DNA from 2 places in the Solibacillus sp. genome. Region 2 is predicted to be linked to the other one. Evidence: a T-box and tRNA genes for the amino acid it is inferred to sense, from the RefSeq annotation. Region 2 holds a T-box; the other holds one or more tRNA genes.

Evidence for each region. The T-box of region 2 lies ahead of argS (arginine--tRNA ligase). A T-box ahead of a tRNA ligase gene usually reads a tRNA of that ligase, here a tRNA-Arg.
Region 1: it encodes a tRNA-Arg, which carries the amino acid that the T-box ahead of argS (arginine--tRNA ligase) is inferred to sense. The anticodon was not compared.

What each region holds. Positions count from the first base shown of each region.
Region 1 covers NZ_JBELZM010000015.1:11,355-19,588, reverse strand. Annotated here, with positions in the region: gene ABS917_RS14380 (gluconeogenesis factor YvcK family protein) at 1-92, shown strand, start outside; gene whiA (DNA-binding protein WhiA) at 144-1,085, shown strand; gene ABS917_RS14370 (HPr family phosphocarrier protein) at 1,239-1,496, shown strand; gene clpP (ATP-dependent Clp endopeptidase proteolytic subunit ClpP) at 1,835-2,425, opposite strand; tRNA gene ABS917_RS14360 (tRNA-Arg) at 2,609-2,680, shown strand; gene ABS917_RS14355 (basic amino acid ABC transporter substrate-binding protein) at 3,423-4,202, shown strand; gene ABS917_RS14350 (amino acid ABC transporter permease) at 4,233-4,934, shown strand; gene ABS917_RS14345 (amino acid ABC transporter ATP-binding protein) at 4,935-5,657, shown strand; gene ABS917_RS14340 (basic amino acid ABC transporter substrate-binding protein) at 5,860-6,654, shown strand; gene ABS917_RS14335 (Parvovirus coat protein VP1-like protein) at 6,710-6,973, opposite strand; gene ABS917_RS14330 (Zn-dependent hydrolase) at 7,062-8,234, opposite strand, start outside.
Region 2 covers NZ_JBELZM010000017.1:40,964-49,197, reverse strand. Annotated here, with positions in the region: gene ABS917_RS15470 (alpha/beta fold hydrolase) at 1-131, shown strand, start outside; gene argS (arginine--tRNA ligase) at 226-1,905, opposite strand; T-box leader at 1,944-2,163, opposite strand; gene yidC (membrane protein insertase YidC) at 2,635-3,396, opposite strand; gene ABS917_RS15455 (CaiB/BaiF CoA transferase family protein) at 3,587-4,699, opposite strand; gene ABS917_RS15450 (enoyl-CoA hydratase/isomerase family protein) at 4,772-5,569, opposite strand; gene ABS917_RS15445 (3-hydroxyacyl-CoA dehydrogenase) at 5,582-6,343, opposite strand; gene ABS917_RS15440 (class I adenylate-forming enzyme family protein) at 6,488-8,011, opposite strand; gene ABS917_RS15435 (iron-containing alcohol dehydrogenase) at 8,088-8,234, opposite strand, start outside.

The DNA.
Region 1 (8,234 bases), on a different contig from region 2:
TTGAAAATGGAACAGTACGCCATGATGCGGTAAATCTCGCCGAGTGGCTATGTGAATATACAATACAGAAAAAACAAACGATGCAAGAATAGTAGTATTGAAAGAAACGCTACATAGGTTGCTAGGAAAGGGGGAGCGAATCCATGTCATTTGCATCTGAAACTAAGAAAGAACTGACGCAAGTAGAAGCCGGTGATAGCAGTTTAAAGGCTGAAGTATCTGCCCTTATACGGATGAATGGTTCGTTAAGTTTTGCGAATCGTCAAATAAGCTTAGATGTACAGACAGAAAATGCGGCAATCGCACGTCGGCTTTATACAATTGTAAAGAAGCTTTATCCATATAATGTCGAGTTGCTAGTTCGAAAAAAGATGCGTCTTAAAAAGAACAATGTGTATATATGCCGTGTTCGTGAAGGCGCACGGGAAATTCTTGCGGATTTAGAAATTGTCTCAAATTCATTTGAGTTTAATCATACAATCGCCAAATCAATCATACCGAAAGAAAATGAACGCCGTGCTTATTTACGTGGTGCCTTCTTGGCGGGAGGCTCGGTGAACAATCCGGAAACCTCTTCCTACCATTTGGAGATTTATTCTTTATATAAGGAGCACGGGGAAGCGTTGGCAGAGCTGATGAACCGATACGATTTAAATGCGAAAACGATCGAACGTAAAAAAGGCTTTGTGACGTATTTGAAAGAAGCCGAAAAAATTTCGGATTTTATGAATTTAGTCGGTGCTGTACAGGCAATGCTGAAGTTTGAGGATGTACGGATCATAAGAGATATGCGTAACAGTGTGAATCGTATCGTAAACTGTGAAACGGCCAACTTAAACAAAACAATAGGCGCGGCGTTGAGGCAAGTGGAAAATATCCGCTATATTGATAATGCGGTAGGTCTTGATCAACTGCCGGAAAAACTGCGTGAAATAGCACGTCTTCGTGTGGAATATCAGGACGTGACGTTAAAAGAGCTCGGTGAAATGGTTTCAACTGGCGTTGTCAGTAAATCAGGCGTCAATCATCGTCTGCGCAAAATCGATGAAATCGCGGATGCGCTCCGTCGTGGAGAGAGTATTTAAATTCACATAAAGGTACGGAGCAAGTCGACGAGGCGTAAAAGAAAAAATTGGTAATGATTTCATAAAAGATGTTTCCAATTGTTGTTCTTTTCGGACAATTTCGTTAAGATAAACTTAGAAGCGATGAACGGTTGTGAAAGGGAGTATTTCAACATGATTGAAAAACAAGTAGAAGTAAAGTTAAAATCGGGCTTACAAGCAAGACAGGCCGCTTTGTTCGTCCAAGAGGCGAATCGTTATAAAGCAGATGTCTTTTTACAAAAAGATACGAAAAAAGTGAATGCAAAGTCGATCATGGGCATTATGAGCCTAGCTGTTGCAAAAGGCACAGTTGTCACATTATGGGCAGACGGCCATGACGAAGAAAAAGCGATCGACTCACTACAACTTCTAATTGAAAAAGCGGATTAAAACAAAAGGATAAAGCGCCCGTTCAACTCCGAGTGGGCAAAACGCCACATCCTTGTGGCATGCCCCCAATGACTCACATCGTGTGAGCCCAAGCCATTGGAGGGCCCGACGCAAAAGTAAAAGCTCCACCACTTTTGCATGAGGGACCGAACTGGCCAAGGAATTGGCGCTTTATCCTGGACGTGGACAAATATATTATTTAAGCGTTAAACAAAGTACGATAACGAATTTTATTTACAAAACAAAAGCACAGCTGTTCAGTATTTTTGAACGGCTGTGCTTATTTTTTGAACACAAAAAAGCATACAAGATGAATCTTGTATGCTTGAATGGATCGATTATTTTAATTGGTTACGCTCATAAATTTTATCGATAAGACCGTACTCTAATGCTTGCTCTGCAGACATGAAGTTGTCACGATCTGTGTCGCGTGCCAACGTTTCGTAATCTTGGCCACTGTTTTCAGCCATGATGCGGTTTAATTTTTCACGTAAGTGTAAAATACGTTTTGCAGCGATTTCGATTTCTGTTGCTTGACCTTGTGCTCCGCCAAGTGGTTGGTGAATCATTACTTCTGCGTTTGGTAAAGCAACACGCTTGCCTTTTGCACCAGCAGAAAGCAGGAATGCACCCATTGAAGCAGCCATACCGATACAGATTGTTGATACATCAGGTTTGATGAAGTTCATCGTATCGTAGATCGCCATACCTGAAGTGATAGAGCCACCTGGTGAGTTGATATACAGGTAGATGTCTTTATCTGGATCTTCAGCTTCTAAAAATAATAGCTGTGCTACGATTGAGTTCGCAACATTATCGTCAATCCCACTACCTAATAAAATGATGCGGTCTTTAAGTAAACGTGAATAAATGTCATATGCACGTTCGCCGCGGTTTGTTTGTTCAATAACTGTAGGAATTAAGTTCATTGAAAAATCCTCCCTTTGTTAAAGCTTATATTCGATTACTTTTGCTGAAATTGACAAATATTTCAGCTGTAAACCTATCATACACGTATTAGTCAGTTATGGTCAAATATAAACTCTGATTTTTACAGTTGAAAATAAGGGGTTCCATCTGTATAATGAAAAAAGTTGCTCATATACTTATATGTCCTCGTGGTGTAATGGATAACACTTCAGATTCCGGTTCTGAGGCTGGGGGTTCGATTCCCTCCGAGGGCGCTTTCTTTTTAAAGATTATTATTGATCAGCATGAAGTAAAAATAATCTTTCTCTTCCATTTTTCTACAGTTTATTTTTAACGCTACACTATAAGTTTCCGAAACTAATCTAATTTAAACGCTCTTCACCTAAAAAATAAAATTTCTTTTTAAAAAGCACATTTTCTACTTGAAATATATGTAGAAAATTAGTACATTATTAAATGTTGTGTTTTTACAAAACTAGTTAGATAGACCATACTATCATGTCCTTTAGGGGGCACCATTTTACTGTTTTAATATACGTTTCAATATCAATTGCAAAAATCATCTGAGATTTTTTTGCAATGGAGAATGAAGTTTCAGCAGGATAGAAGGAATCACTGTACCGGTTCTTTTTATCCTTCATTCGTTCTCTGAACTAAATAATAATCCAAGGCTGCATGAGAGGGATTTCCTCTTATGCAGCCTTTTTCATTTTAGTTAAAAATTACCCGGCAGATTAACATTTATTTTAAAAAAACAGGGAATATATGTAATGATAAAAGAGCCTTTTTGAAGGAGGAAATACAATAATGAAATAGTAAACGAGTGAATAAATATTAAATTATATGCAAATATACCGTCAATTTTGTTATAATAATTCATCGTACTGCAATAATAATCAATTTTTTAAAAATTAAATGTTGTATATTAATTGTGTAATTAATATAATTGAACATGTTATTAACAAAAAAACTACTACATCCAGGAGGATATTCATAATGAGTACAAGAAAACTATTTAAATGGGCAGCACCTTTAGCCGCAGCTTCAATGATTTTGACAGCGTGTGGAGCTGATGAGTCTACATCAACAGGGGATAAAGAATATAAGAAAATTGTTGCAGGTACGGAAGCTACATATGCACCATTTGAATATTTAGACGATAAAGGAAATGTTGTCGGATTAGATTCAGAGATTTTAGCAGCGATCGGCGAAGAGATGGGCATTGAAACAGAAGTGAAGAATGTAGGCTGGGACTCAATGATGAGCCAAGTAACAACTGGTGAAGTGGATATGGGTGCAGCGGCTATTACAATTACAGATGAGCGTAAAGAATCATATGACTTTACAGATCCTTATTATGAAGCGACTTTATTGATCGTAACAAAAGAAGGTTCGACAGTTGCATCGTTAGAGGATATTAAAGACAAAAAAATCGCGGTGCAAATTAATACGACAGGTCATATCGCAGCACAGGAACTTCAAGGCGTTGCAAGCTCAAAAATTTTGGCTTATGAAAACTTCTCTGTTGCTTTAACAGAAGTGCTGACAGGTGCAGCAGATGCCGCTATCGGTGATAATGCAGTAATTTTAGATTACCTTGAAAACAATCCTGATTCAGGCTTAAAAGCGGTGGAAGATACTTCATTTGAAAAAGACTACTTCGGCTTTATGGTGAAAAAGGGCAACAAAGAGCTATTGGATATTTTAAATGAAGGTCTTCAAAAAATTAAAGACAACGGCAAGTTAGCTGAAATTACAGGTACGGAAATCGAATAAGCAACATTTTAATTTATTGGAGGGTTTCAGATGGATTTTTTTGATTTTTTCCGTTGGGATATAATCTGGAACTACCGTGAACTATATGCAAAAGGACTTTGGGCGACTATTGTTTTAACAGCATGTGGTTATATTGGTGGTATCATATTCGGTCTAGTTTTAGGATTAGGCCAGGTTTCAGCAAAAAAATGGATTTACTGGCCGGCTAAAATATATGTCGACGTATTCCGTGGTACGCCAATGCTCGTACAATTATTATTAATTCACTTAGCTGTTATTCCAACTATTTTTGGAACATCACAAGGTTGGTGGGTATCGGGTATTGTCGGCCTGATTTTAAACAGTGCCGCATACAATGCAGAAATTTTCCGTGCAGGGATCCAGTCGATCGACAAAGGTCAAATGGAAGCTGCAAGATCTTTAGGGTTAACGCAAAGCCAGGCGATGCGCAAAGTTATTTTACCGCAGGCGTTCCGTCGTATGATTCCACCTTTAGGGAATGAATTTATCGCACTATTAAAAGATTCTTCACTTGTAACGGTAATCGCCGGAGCCGAAATTTTATACGTAAGTAAAGTTGTAGCCGGAACGTATCAGCGTTTCTGGGAGCCGTACTTATTCGCGGCGTTCCTATACCTTGTATTGACGTATGCTGTAACGAAGCTCATTGCATTTATCGAAAAACGAGTTGATATTAATTACAACCCACGTAAGAAAAAGGAGCGCGCATAAATGATTAAAGTAGAAAACTTACACAAGCATTTTGGCAAGCTCGAAGTGTTAAAAGGGATCGATTATGAAGTACATGAAAAAGAGGTAGTTTGTGTTATCGGGCCATCCGGTTCTGGGAAATCAACGTTTCTTCGCTGCATGAACTTGCTGGAAGAAGTAACGGATGGTGCAATCTATATTGAAGGTACTAAAATTAATGATCCGAAAACAAATATTAACGAGATCCGTACAGAAGTAGGAATGGTGTTCCAGCAGTTCAACTTATTCCCGCATATGTCGGTCATCGATAATATTACGATGGCTCCAATGCAAATTCGCCAACTGAACAAAGCCGAGGCCGAAAAACTGGCACTGGAGCTATTGGATAAGGTCGGTTTGCGTGAAAAGGCATATAACTATCCGCAGCAGTTATCAGGCGGTCAGCAGCAGCGTGTAGCGATTGCCCGTGCGTTAGCGATGAAGCCAAAAGTGATGCTGTTTGACGAACCAACGTCAGCCCTCGACCCGGAAATGGTAAAAGAGGTTTTGGAAGTAATGAAAAACCTTGCAAAAGAAGGTATGACAATGGTTGTCGTAACGCATGAAATGGGCTTCGCACGTGAAGTGGGCGACCGTGTACTGTTCATGGATGGCGGCTATATCGTAGAGCAAGGCCACCCGGATGAAGTATTCGGCAACCCGCAAAACGAACGTACAAAAGCCTTTTTAGGAAAAGTTCTATAAATGTATGGAAACTATCTTCTATTATGTTGAGTAGTAGAAGATAGTTTTTTATATTTAGTAGAGAGCACAGATGGTTGGAATGTAGGGGAGACGACTCCTAGAGGAATCTTTATAAATTAAACTATCAGAAGATTTAGAATTGCATATTGTGTGGCTTTACTAAAAAATGTATAATCTTAACAAAAATAGAGGGGGTTTTATAATGTTCAAAACAAAGAAGTTTTTAATAACAATGCTGCTCATGACATTAACAATCATTTTAGCCGCATGCGGTACAGCAGACGATGAAACATCAGGAAGTGCAACATCTGGAGAAGGTGACGGTAAAAAGCTGCTAGTCGGAACAGAAGCAACATTTGCCCCATTTGAATCGATGAACGATAAAGGTGAAATTGTCGGTATCGATGTTGATATTATGAAAGCAATCGGTGAAGAAATTGGTTCGGAAATTGAATTCCGAAATGTAGGTTGGGAGCCGGTATTCCAACAAATTACGAATGGTGAACTGGACTTAGGTGCATCAGGCATCACAATTACAGATGAGCGTAAAGAAACGTATGACTTCACAGATCCATATTATGAAGCGTCATTAATGATCGTTGTGAAGGAAGATTCAACAATTAAAACATTGGATGAGTTAAAAGATCAAAAAATCTCTGTTCAAATTAACACGACAGGCCATATTGCAGCACAAAACCTGCAAGGGAAATCAAGTTCAAAAATTTTAGCGTATGAAAACCAGCCAGTGGCATTCCAGGAAGTAATCAATGGTGCAACAGCAGCAGCGTTTGGCGATAATGCAGTTGTTATCGAGTACTTAAAGAACAATCCGGATTCAGGGCTAAAAGCAATTGAATCGGATCAGTTCGAAAAAGAGTATTACGGCTTCATGGTGAAAAAGGGGAACACGGAATTACTGAACCGTTTAAACGAAGGTCTAGCAAAAATTAAAGAAAACGGTAAATTAGAAGAAATTACAGGTCAGAAGATCGATTAATAGCAAACACAGGCATGAAACCTTTTGGAAAGGAATTCATGCCTGTGTTTTTATTTTATATTAGAAAATTCTTTAACCGAATCGCTCTGGAAAACAAGTTTGCGTCCCTCCCCATTTTCGTTGAGGGGGTTTTGTATTGATTTAAACATTGTTGAAAAATTGCGTCACAATACCTTTTATCATATCCGTATGCATAGCAGGCATCATGGTTTAGGCAGCAATTGTCTACTGCATTCGTTGGTGCACCAGGTCCGCTGCAGCCCGGTCCGCAGTAACGATAACCAGGGAAGCAGAAACCCACTGCAGGACGTCTCATCATCATCCCACCTCCTTATAGTAGGTACCATATAGTATGTTCACCTAATAAGAAAAGGAGGGCAAAACTATTGATTTCATCATAAAAACCTTTACTTCACACTAGCAGACTTAACGGGTGAAACCGAAGATTCGGCTACTTTCAATATTGCATTAACAAGGACATCTGCACCTTTTGAACATTCCTCGTAGGAAGTATATTCATCTTCCCGGTGACTATAGCCTTTCGCACTTGGAACGAAAATCATCGTAGAAGGAATGTACTCGGCCATAAATTGAGCATCGTGGCCGGCACCGCTGAACATATGATGGCGTGAATAACCTAGTTCATCTGTACTTGATGCTACAGCGTGGACAACTTCCGGTGCGAAATACACCGTATCCCGGCTCCATAGTTTTTTGTAGCTCAGCTCGCAATTTTCAATTTCTTTCGGCAAGTCAAAAATGATTTGCTCCACTTGTTGAATGACAGCCGGATCTTGATGGCGGGATTCCAACGAGAATGTTACTTTACTCGGGATAACTGTATGAATATTCGGGTAGGCATTGATGCGCCCGATTGTATAAACAAGATCTTCAGGAAGCTGTTTTAATTTATTTTGTAGGATGGAAATGATTTGCATTGCAGCAAACATACTGTCTTTACGCATGGAAATAGGGGTAGTGCCCGCATGGTTCGATTCGCCGGTTAACGTAATATCATAGCATACCATGCCAAGAACGCCTTCCACGACACCGATCTCTTTTTTGTAATGTTCCAGCACGGGACCTTGTTCAATATGAAGCTCCAAATAGGCATGTGCCTCTGTCAGACGGTTTGCGACATCACCTTCATAGCCGCTTTCTTTCAGGGCTTGTTCAAATGTCACGCCTTTACGGTCTGTTGAAGCGAGCATCTTTTCCTTTTCGAATTTTCCTGAAAGTACACCTGAAGCCATTAATGACGGTTCAAAACGTGCACCTTCTTCGTTTGTGAAGTTTACGATCGTTATAGGGTGATTCAGTTCGAGTTTTCCATCAATAATCGTTTGGACGGCTTCCAGTGCAGTTAGAACACCAAGCACTCCATCGAAGCGTCCGCCTTTAATGACTGAATCCAAGTGTGAGCCGATGACAATCGGTAAATTATCGGAGTTGGAAGGAAGTGTTGCATACATAGTGCCCATATCATCAACGGTTACGATCATACCAAGCTGTTCGCAAATTTCCTTGAACTTGTTGCGCGCAAGAATATCTTCGGGAGATAGGCTTAAACGTGTGACACC
Region 2 (8,234 bases):
ATTGTAGTGGTGTTATTTTACCTGAAGTCGGACATGGTATATCTTTAGCAATGCCAGATTTCTTTAATCACATGGTTGAATTATGGATCAATGAAGGTAAACTTCTAAAAGAATGTAAAGTTATTACTTAAAATTATGAATTTGCATCGACCATAAACAAACAAAAGGACTTCCTTTGCGAATCCTTTTGTTTTGAATAATAGTCTCCAACTAGCCTTTATCTAATTACATACTTTCCGGTGATTGGATTCCTAGTAACTTCAATCCATCCTTTAATACGGTTGCTACTGCAAAACATAACTGCAAACGGTTTTCCCGCAGCCCATCTTCTAATAATATCTTTGTATTTGCATAATATTTGTTAAACATCCGTGCTAATTGCAATACATATTTAGCAATTAAAGAAGGATCCACTTGTTCGAAACTATCTGTAATCACTTGTGGATATTGTTGTAACAGTTGAATCACTGCCCAAGCCGAATCTTCTAATTCTTTTACGGGTATTTCCTTGTCAGCTTTAAATTTTGCTTTTTCTAAAATTGAATGGATACGGGCATGAGTGTATTGTACATAGGGACCTGTTTCGCCTTCAAAATTCAACATTTGAGGTAATGAAAATTCAATATCATTTAAGCGGAAGTTTTTTAAATCATTAAATATTACCGCGCCAATTCCTACTTGTTCAGCAACATTTTGTTTATTATTTAAGGTGGGATTTTTTTCCTCAATATTTCTGGATGCTGTTTCCACTGCTTCTTTTAATACATCCTTCAATAAAATGACTCTACCTTTACGTGTCGACATCTTTTTTCCGTCATTCAACATCATTCCAAATGATACATGTTTCAGATTTTCCGACCAAGAATAACCCATTTTCGAAATAACTTGAAACACTTGTTTAAAATGGAGTGTTTGTTCATTCCCTACTACATAGAAAACTTGGGATGGTTCATAATGCACCTTTCTATAAAAAGCTGCGGCTAAATCACGGGTCGCATATAATGTTGCACCGTCCTGTTTTGTTATTAAACAAGGTGGCATGTCTTCAAGCTCAACAACGTTTGCGCCATCCGACTCTGTAAGTAATTGTTTCTTATTTAATTCATCAACAACATACTGCATTTTGTCATTATAAAAGGCTTCCCCCTCATACGTATCAAACTCAATATGAAGCCGATCATAAATCTGCTTAAATTCTAGTAAAGAGGCACCTTTAAACCAAGTCCATAATTCCATTGATTGCGGATCATTGTCCTCAAGCGCTTTAAAAGCTGATCTTGCTTCCTCATTTAGTTTTTCATTTAATTCTGCTTCTACATGAAACTTCACGTATAGCTTTAAAAGCTCTTCAATAGGTGCTTGTTCAATAAGTTCTTTTTCTCCCCATATTCGGAATGCGACAATCAATTTACCAAATTGGGTACCCCAGTCGCCTAGATGATTTATCCGGACGACACTGTATCCGTTTTTTTCTGCAATATTTGCAAGAGCATTGCCAATAACAGTGGACCGAAGATGTCCCATGGAGAAGGGCTTTGCAATATTCGGTGATGAATAATCGATTACTATGTTCTTTTGCTGTGTTTCTTGTTGTCCGTATGACTCTGGAGCTATCATTATTTGGGTAATGACGTCCCTCGTCACTTGCAGCTTATTTAGAAATATATTTATATAGCCTCCAACAACTTGTACTTCCTGTATAAGCTCACTTTTAATCCTTTCGCAAATTTCCTTAGCGATAACGTTCGGTGATTTCTTTAATGTTTTAGCAAGCCTAAAGCATGGAAAAGCTACATCCCCTAAATGCTGATACTTTGGCTTTTCCAGTAGTTGTTCAATTTCATCTTTTGTTATTATTTTTTGTGGCAAAGCCTCTTGAATAATTGACGCAATTTTTTTATACATGTTATCCCCTCCCAATATAAAAAGCCCCCGTCTCCAAAAATAGAGACGAGAGCTTCGAATTCCCGTGGTACCACTCTAGTTGCCACAAATTGTGACCACTTTCCATTTTTAACGAGGTGACTCCCCGGCAGATCCTACTTATGTTCAGACCGCTTCTCCAAAGTGCGCTTCATTTACATATTTTGCACCAGGCTCACACCAATCCCCAGCTCGCTTTCCAAAACACCTGTAAATTACTGTCTTTTTCATCGAATTTAAATTTACTGAATTATATCTATTAAAGATAATTATTGTCAATATAATTGTATGCAAATTTAATAAATAAATAACTGTGTTTATTAGATAATCTAAGATGGTTATTAGAAAATAGCGACTATATTTAAGAAAATCACCGGAAATAAATGCAGAATACTCAGTCATCCCCTTACTAAGGGAGCTTTCAAAGAACTCGAATTGCCTTTATTAGAAAAATTGGTACGCTTATTAGAAAATGCTTTTGACATATTAGAACAACCGGACACTTTATTAGCAGACTTCGACCATTTATTCGAACAATTGGCAAACGTATTAGAAGAAGAGGATTTTATTAGAACTATTTTAAATATATTGGAACAATCCGATAGTTTATTAGAAAATTACTCCACACTAAGCGGAAAATAAAAAAACTACTGAAATTATCGTCTCAGTAGTTTTAGTTCAGTAAGCCTTTAGCAGCGGCATAACTTACAATTATTCATTTCCCTTAGTTTCAGGGATGTTTGAGAAAAATTTGCGTCCAATATAAGTTTGGACAATTAAGAATAACCCTCCGACTGCCCAGTACAGTGGGAGTGCAGCCATCGAAGACAATGAAATAATGACAATCATAATCGGTGATACGTAAATCATCAGTTTCATTTGTTTCTTCTGAGCTTCTGGTACGGTTTGAAGCGATACTTTCGCTTGTACGAAATAAACGACACCTGCGATTGCAGTCATCCAAATATCTGTAGAGCCAAGGTCAAACCATAGGAATGAATGTGTTTTAATTTCAGCCGAATATAAAATCGCATAATATAAGCCCATAATAATCGGCATTTGTATAAGCGCTGGCAGGCAGCCCATATTTAACGGATTAATATTATGTTCTTTGTAGAGCGACATCATTTCCTGCTGAACTGTCATTCTTTCTTCCGGAGTTTTTGCTGCTTTTAAACGTGTCTGGATATCCTCCATTTGTGGACGGACGAAATCCATTTTCACTTTCATTGTAGCTTGACTGCGGTAAGTTTTAAGCATAAACGGCATTAGTACGAGACGAATAATTAAAATAATAGCAATGATAGCCAAACCATAGCTGCCGTTAAACAATTCACCAAATGTGTTTAACGTCCAATCCATCGGACGTACAAATGTTGAATAGAAGAAGCCTTCTTTGTTTTCAACACTTTCACAGCCTGCCAGTAAAAGTGGAACTGTTAGAAGGAAAACACCAAGTTTTAAGTTTTTCATAGTTCACCTGCTCAACAATCTTGTAATTCGTCTATATCTTAAATTATTTTTCAAAAAAAGAACAGTAATTACTCTTACAAATGTTAAGTTTTTTTAATATGAACGTAATAAAAATTAATATTATTTATATTTCTAAATCTACTTTCCTACTTTTAGGAATTCACGGATACATTTTTTCCCACATCCTTCCCTATGATTTCTTTAACAGGCTCCCCAATACCTCATCATTATGTGTTCCTGCTTTTACCCCGATTGTCCCATAAGATGCCTTGAAAAGATTGGACTTAATCGGACATGCGATCTGTTTTTGTATAGTTCCATCGGGCTTTGCTATTTCCACAAACATATTACGTTCTACGAAAAGTGGATGTGCAACCGTTTCTTCAAAGCTCAATACCGGCTCCACACAACCATCTACTACAGAGAAAATAGTTTGCCATTCTTCCAATGTCTTCTGCAGAAAAACATTTTGCAATTGTTCTCTCAGCTTTGCAATATCCTCTCGTTTATTACTCATTGCTAATGGAAGTAAATCCGGAGAACCGATTGCCTGACATAACTGCTTTCTGAATTTCGGTTCTAGACTGCCGACAGAAAGGTACCGACCGTCCAACGTCTCATAATAACCATATAATGATCCGCCGTTTAAGATCAGCTCTTCACGAGCAAGCGGTTTTCCTTCTGCTAAATGATCCTGGGCAAATAAGGCGTTTAACGTTAAAGCACAATCCGTCATACTAATATCCAGATGTTGCCCTAATCCTGTTTTTTCACGATAAATGACTGCCGATAAAATACCGATTACCGCATGCATTGATCCTCCCGCCAAGTCAGCCACCTGAAAACCTATATTAGCCGGACCACTTTCTTTTGTGCCTGAATAACCTTGCAGCCCTGACAAGGCAACATAGTTAATATCATGCCCTCCGCGTTCACAGTAAGGACCTGTTTGACCGTATCCAGTAATGGAACAGTAAATTAAACCCGGATTGATAGCTTTCAATGTCTCATAATCGAGACCAAGACGCGCCATCACGCCAGGGCGGAACTGTTCAACAACAATATCGTATTCCTGTTCCTTTAAAAGCTCCTTTAGAGATGAGACAACTTCCGGAGATTTTAAATCGACAGCAAGCGATTTTTTAGAACGCTGCAAATACTCGTCCGGTCCCCATTGCTTGCCTTCTTCTACCGGTTTTGTGACATGTACCACTTCCGCTCCGAGATCCGCCAGCATCATCGTCGCAAACGGACCTGGCAATAATGTGGAGAAATCCAATACTTTTAATCCTTTTAACAACATACCTTCTTCATCCTTCCATAATAAATTAAGGCCATATTGAAAGCTGAACTTTCAATACGGCCCCCAAAAGTCCTATTTATTGATTTGTAACTGGCTTAAAAAATTCGGAGGGCGTTTTTCAAAGAACGCGCGAATGCCTTCATTTACTTCCCCTGTAGTAAATGTTTTCGCAAAGGCTTCCCGTTCAACTAATAATCCTTGTTCTAAAGGCAATTCTTCTGCAGCCAAAATACTCCCTTTAATGAGCCCGATCGCTCCTACCGCACTTTGAGCAAGCTTATTTGCGAATATAATTGTTTTTTCTTCCAACTCTTCCGGAGCTACCGCTTCTGTAATTAAGCCGATTGCTGCAGCTTCTTCCGCTTTTAAACGTTTGCTTAAATACATTAATTCGCGTGCTTTTGCTCCGCCTACTAATCTTGTCATACGCTGTGTACCACCAGCACCGGGCAATAAGCCCAATGATGCTTCCGTTAAACCAATTGTGCCGGCACCCATAATACGGAAATCGCATGCAAGTACGAATTCACAACCGCCGCCTAATGCATGACCATTAATTGCGGCAATAGTTGGTACTCTTAATGCTTCCAGCCGATTGAAAATATCCTGCACATGTTTTGAACTTTCAGCAAAGTCCACGTTTTCATCAGAGCTGCCCATTGCCCCCAGGTCAGCACCTGCTATGAAGATTTTCGGATTTGCAGATTTGAACACAATAGCCCGGATTGCCGGAGTTTTCTCGACTTCTTCAATCAGTTGCAGTAAGTCCTGTTGAATTCCCGCATTTAATGTATTGGCTGGCGGATTATTAATTGTTACGATGTGGACACCGTAATCTAACTTCTCTATCGTCATTGTTTCAAGGTTCATCCGTTATCCTCCTTATCTTGGAGCCATGCGAATCGCACCATCGAGTCGAATCGTTTCACCGTTTAACATAGGATTTTCAAAAATGGCCTTTACTAAATGTGCATATTCATCCGCTTCACCTAAACGGGATGGGAACGGAATTTGTTTTCCTAACGCTTCCTTAACCGCTTGAGGTGCACTATTCATTAAGGGCGTATCGAAAATTCCCGGTGCAATCGTCATAACCCGGATGCCATAGCTTGCCAGATCCCTTGCGATTGGCAATGTCATCCCTACAATTCCACTTTTAGAAGCAGAATAGGCAGCCTGGCCGATTTGCCCATCGAATGCCGCTACAGAAGCTGTATTCACAATAACCCCCCGTTCCCCGTGTTCATTAGGTTCATTTTTCATCATGGCAGCTGCCGCTAAACGGATGACATTAAATGTACCGACTAAATTAACTTGTATAATAAAGTTAAATTCATCTAATGGAAATATACCTTTTCTGCCTACTACACGTGTCGAAGTACCAAGACCGGCACAGTTTACAACACCTTGAATTGAACCGTACTTATCTACGGCACCGTTAATCGCTGCCTGTACGTCTTCTTCCTTCACTACATTCGTTTTAAAAAATAGGCCATTTATTTCATCAGCCACCGCTTGGCCCTTTTTTTCATTTAAGTCCAATATAATCGGATAGCCTCCAGCAGCTGCAATTTTCCGTGCTGTCGCTTCACCTAAACCTGATCCTCCACCCGTAACGATGATTGCCTTTTGGTCAAAATTCATTATTAATCCCTCCCTATTCCGTGTTCAACCTTTAACCTATCTGCCATTTCTGGGCATTTTCAAATCGCGACTCGTCCATAACAGCATGATTTGCGTTCCAGTTCATGTACTGAAGTATAAGGACTCCAAACAACCGACCGCCTTTTATTTAAGCAGTGCATTCTTATCCAATTTTTTCAACGCCGTCTTCAAAATTTTACCGGTTCCTGATTTCGGAATTTCTTCGATAAAACTTACATAATCCGGTACTTTGTATTCAGCAAGTTTCACTTTGCAATAGTCTCGGAAATATTGTTCTGTAAGTTCGGCGTCTTTCGATACGACATACGCAACCGTCTTTTCACCAAAAACCGGGTCCGGTCTGCCGATCACAGAGCATTCTACGATAGCAGGATGCTGATACAGCAGTTCCTCTATTTCCCTTGGGTATATATTAAATCCGCCGCGAATGATTATGTCTTTTTTTCGGTCAACGATAAAGTGATAGCCTTCTTCATCGCGGTACGCCATATCCCCTGTATACAACCAGCCGTCCCTGATTGTATTTGCGGTCTCGTCAGGCTTTTTGTAGTAACCTTTCATCATGTTCGGTCCTCTAAATAAGATTTCGCCTACTTCGTGATTGACCACTTCATTGCCTTCCGGATCGACCAGTTTTAAATCGATTCCCGGTAACGGCATACCGACAGAATTGACTTTCTTCGGCAAGCTTCGGTGTGTTGTCAACAGCATGACGGTACTTTCCGTTAAACCATAACCCTCTGAAATACTTACACCGAACGATTCATTCGTTTTATGCAATAGCTCCGCCGGTAAGCTTGCACCACCTGAACCGGCTGTACGTAATTTTGAGAAGTCCAGCTGTTCTACTAAATGAGGAACTTGGGCAAAAAAGGCATACATTGTCGGTACACCTAAGAATATTGTAATTTCATGTTCTGCAATCGCTTTTAATGTTTCAACCGGATGGAACCTTTCCTCTAAATATATTGAACAACCGTGGGCAATCGGTGCCAGGAAGCCTTGAAGTTTTGCATAAGCATGGAACAACGGTAATACACATAGTACACGGTCACTCGGAACTAACTGATTGTAGACAGCTGCTGTTATTGCCATCCAGTTTAAATTTCCGTGTGTAATCATGGCACCTTTCGGATTTCCGGTCGTTCCGGAAGTATAGATAATTTGTGCGACGTCAGATTCATGTAGAGGAACAATTTCTGAAATAGAAGCGGATGTATCTAGTTGATGCCATGATAGAAATTGTTCATCGGCCGTATCACTGTAATTAATAATTGCTTTGACCGTTTTCAATTGAACCATTGCGTTTTCGATAACCGGTTTACAAGCTTCTTCTATAATTAACAATTCAACTTCTGAGTCGTTTATTATATACGTAACTTCCTGCTCTTTAAATGTAGGGTTAATCGGAACGACCGTACCTCCATTTGCTAAAATAGCAAAATACGTAATAATATATTCCGGGCGATTTGCCATCATTAACGCGACATTTGTACCTTTTGTAACACCGTATTCTTTCAATCCTGCTGCTATATTGTAAACCTTATCTTGCAATTCTTTATAAGTAAGTTGAGCCCTTTTGAAGTGGATGACAGGTTGATCTGGCAAACGAGAAGTTGTTGAAGTAAGCAATTCAACAATATTCATAATGTAACCTCCTACTTTCAATTATCGATTAAAGGAAAGGAGGAATCCCCTCTCCTCAAGAGCACCTTCTTTAAAATTAAATACTTACTTTAGAACTGATTACTTCCTTAGAAACGTTCACAATGATGTCATCAGGAATACGGAAACTTAAAGACGACGGATCGTTTTGGACAGCCGGCACAAGCTGTGGAATATCTGCCGCATCAATATTAAACTCGTCAAA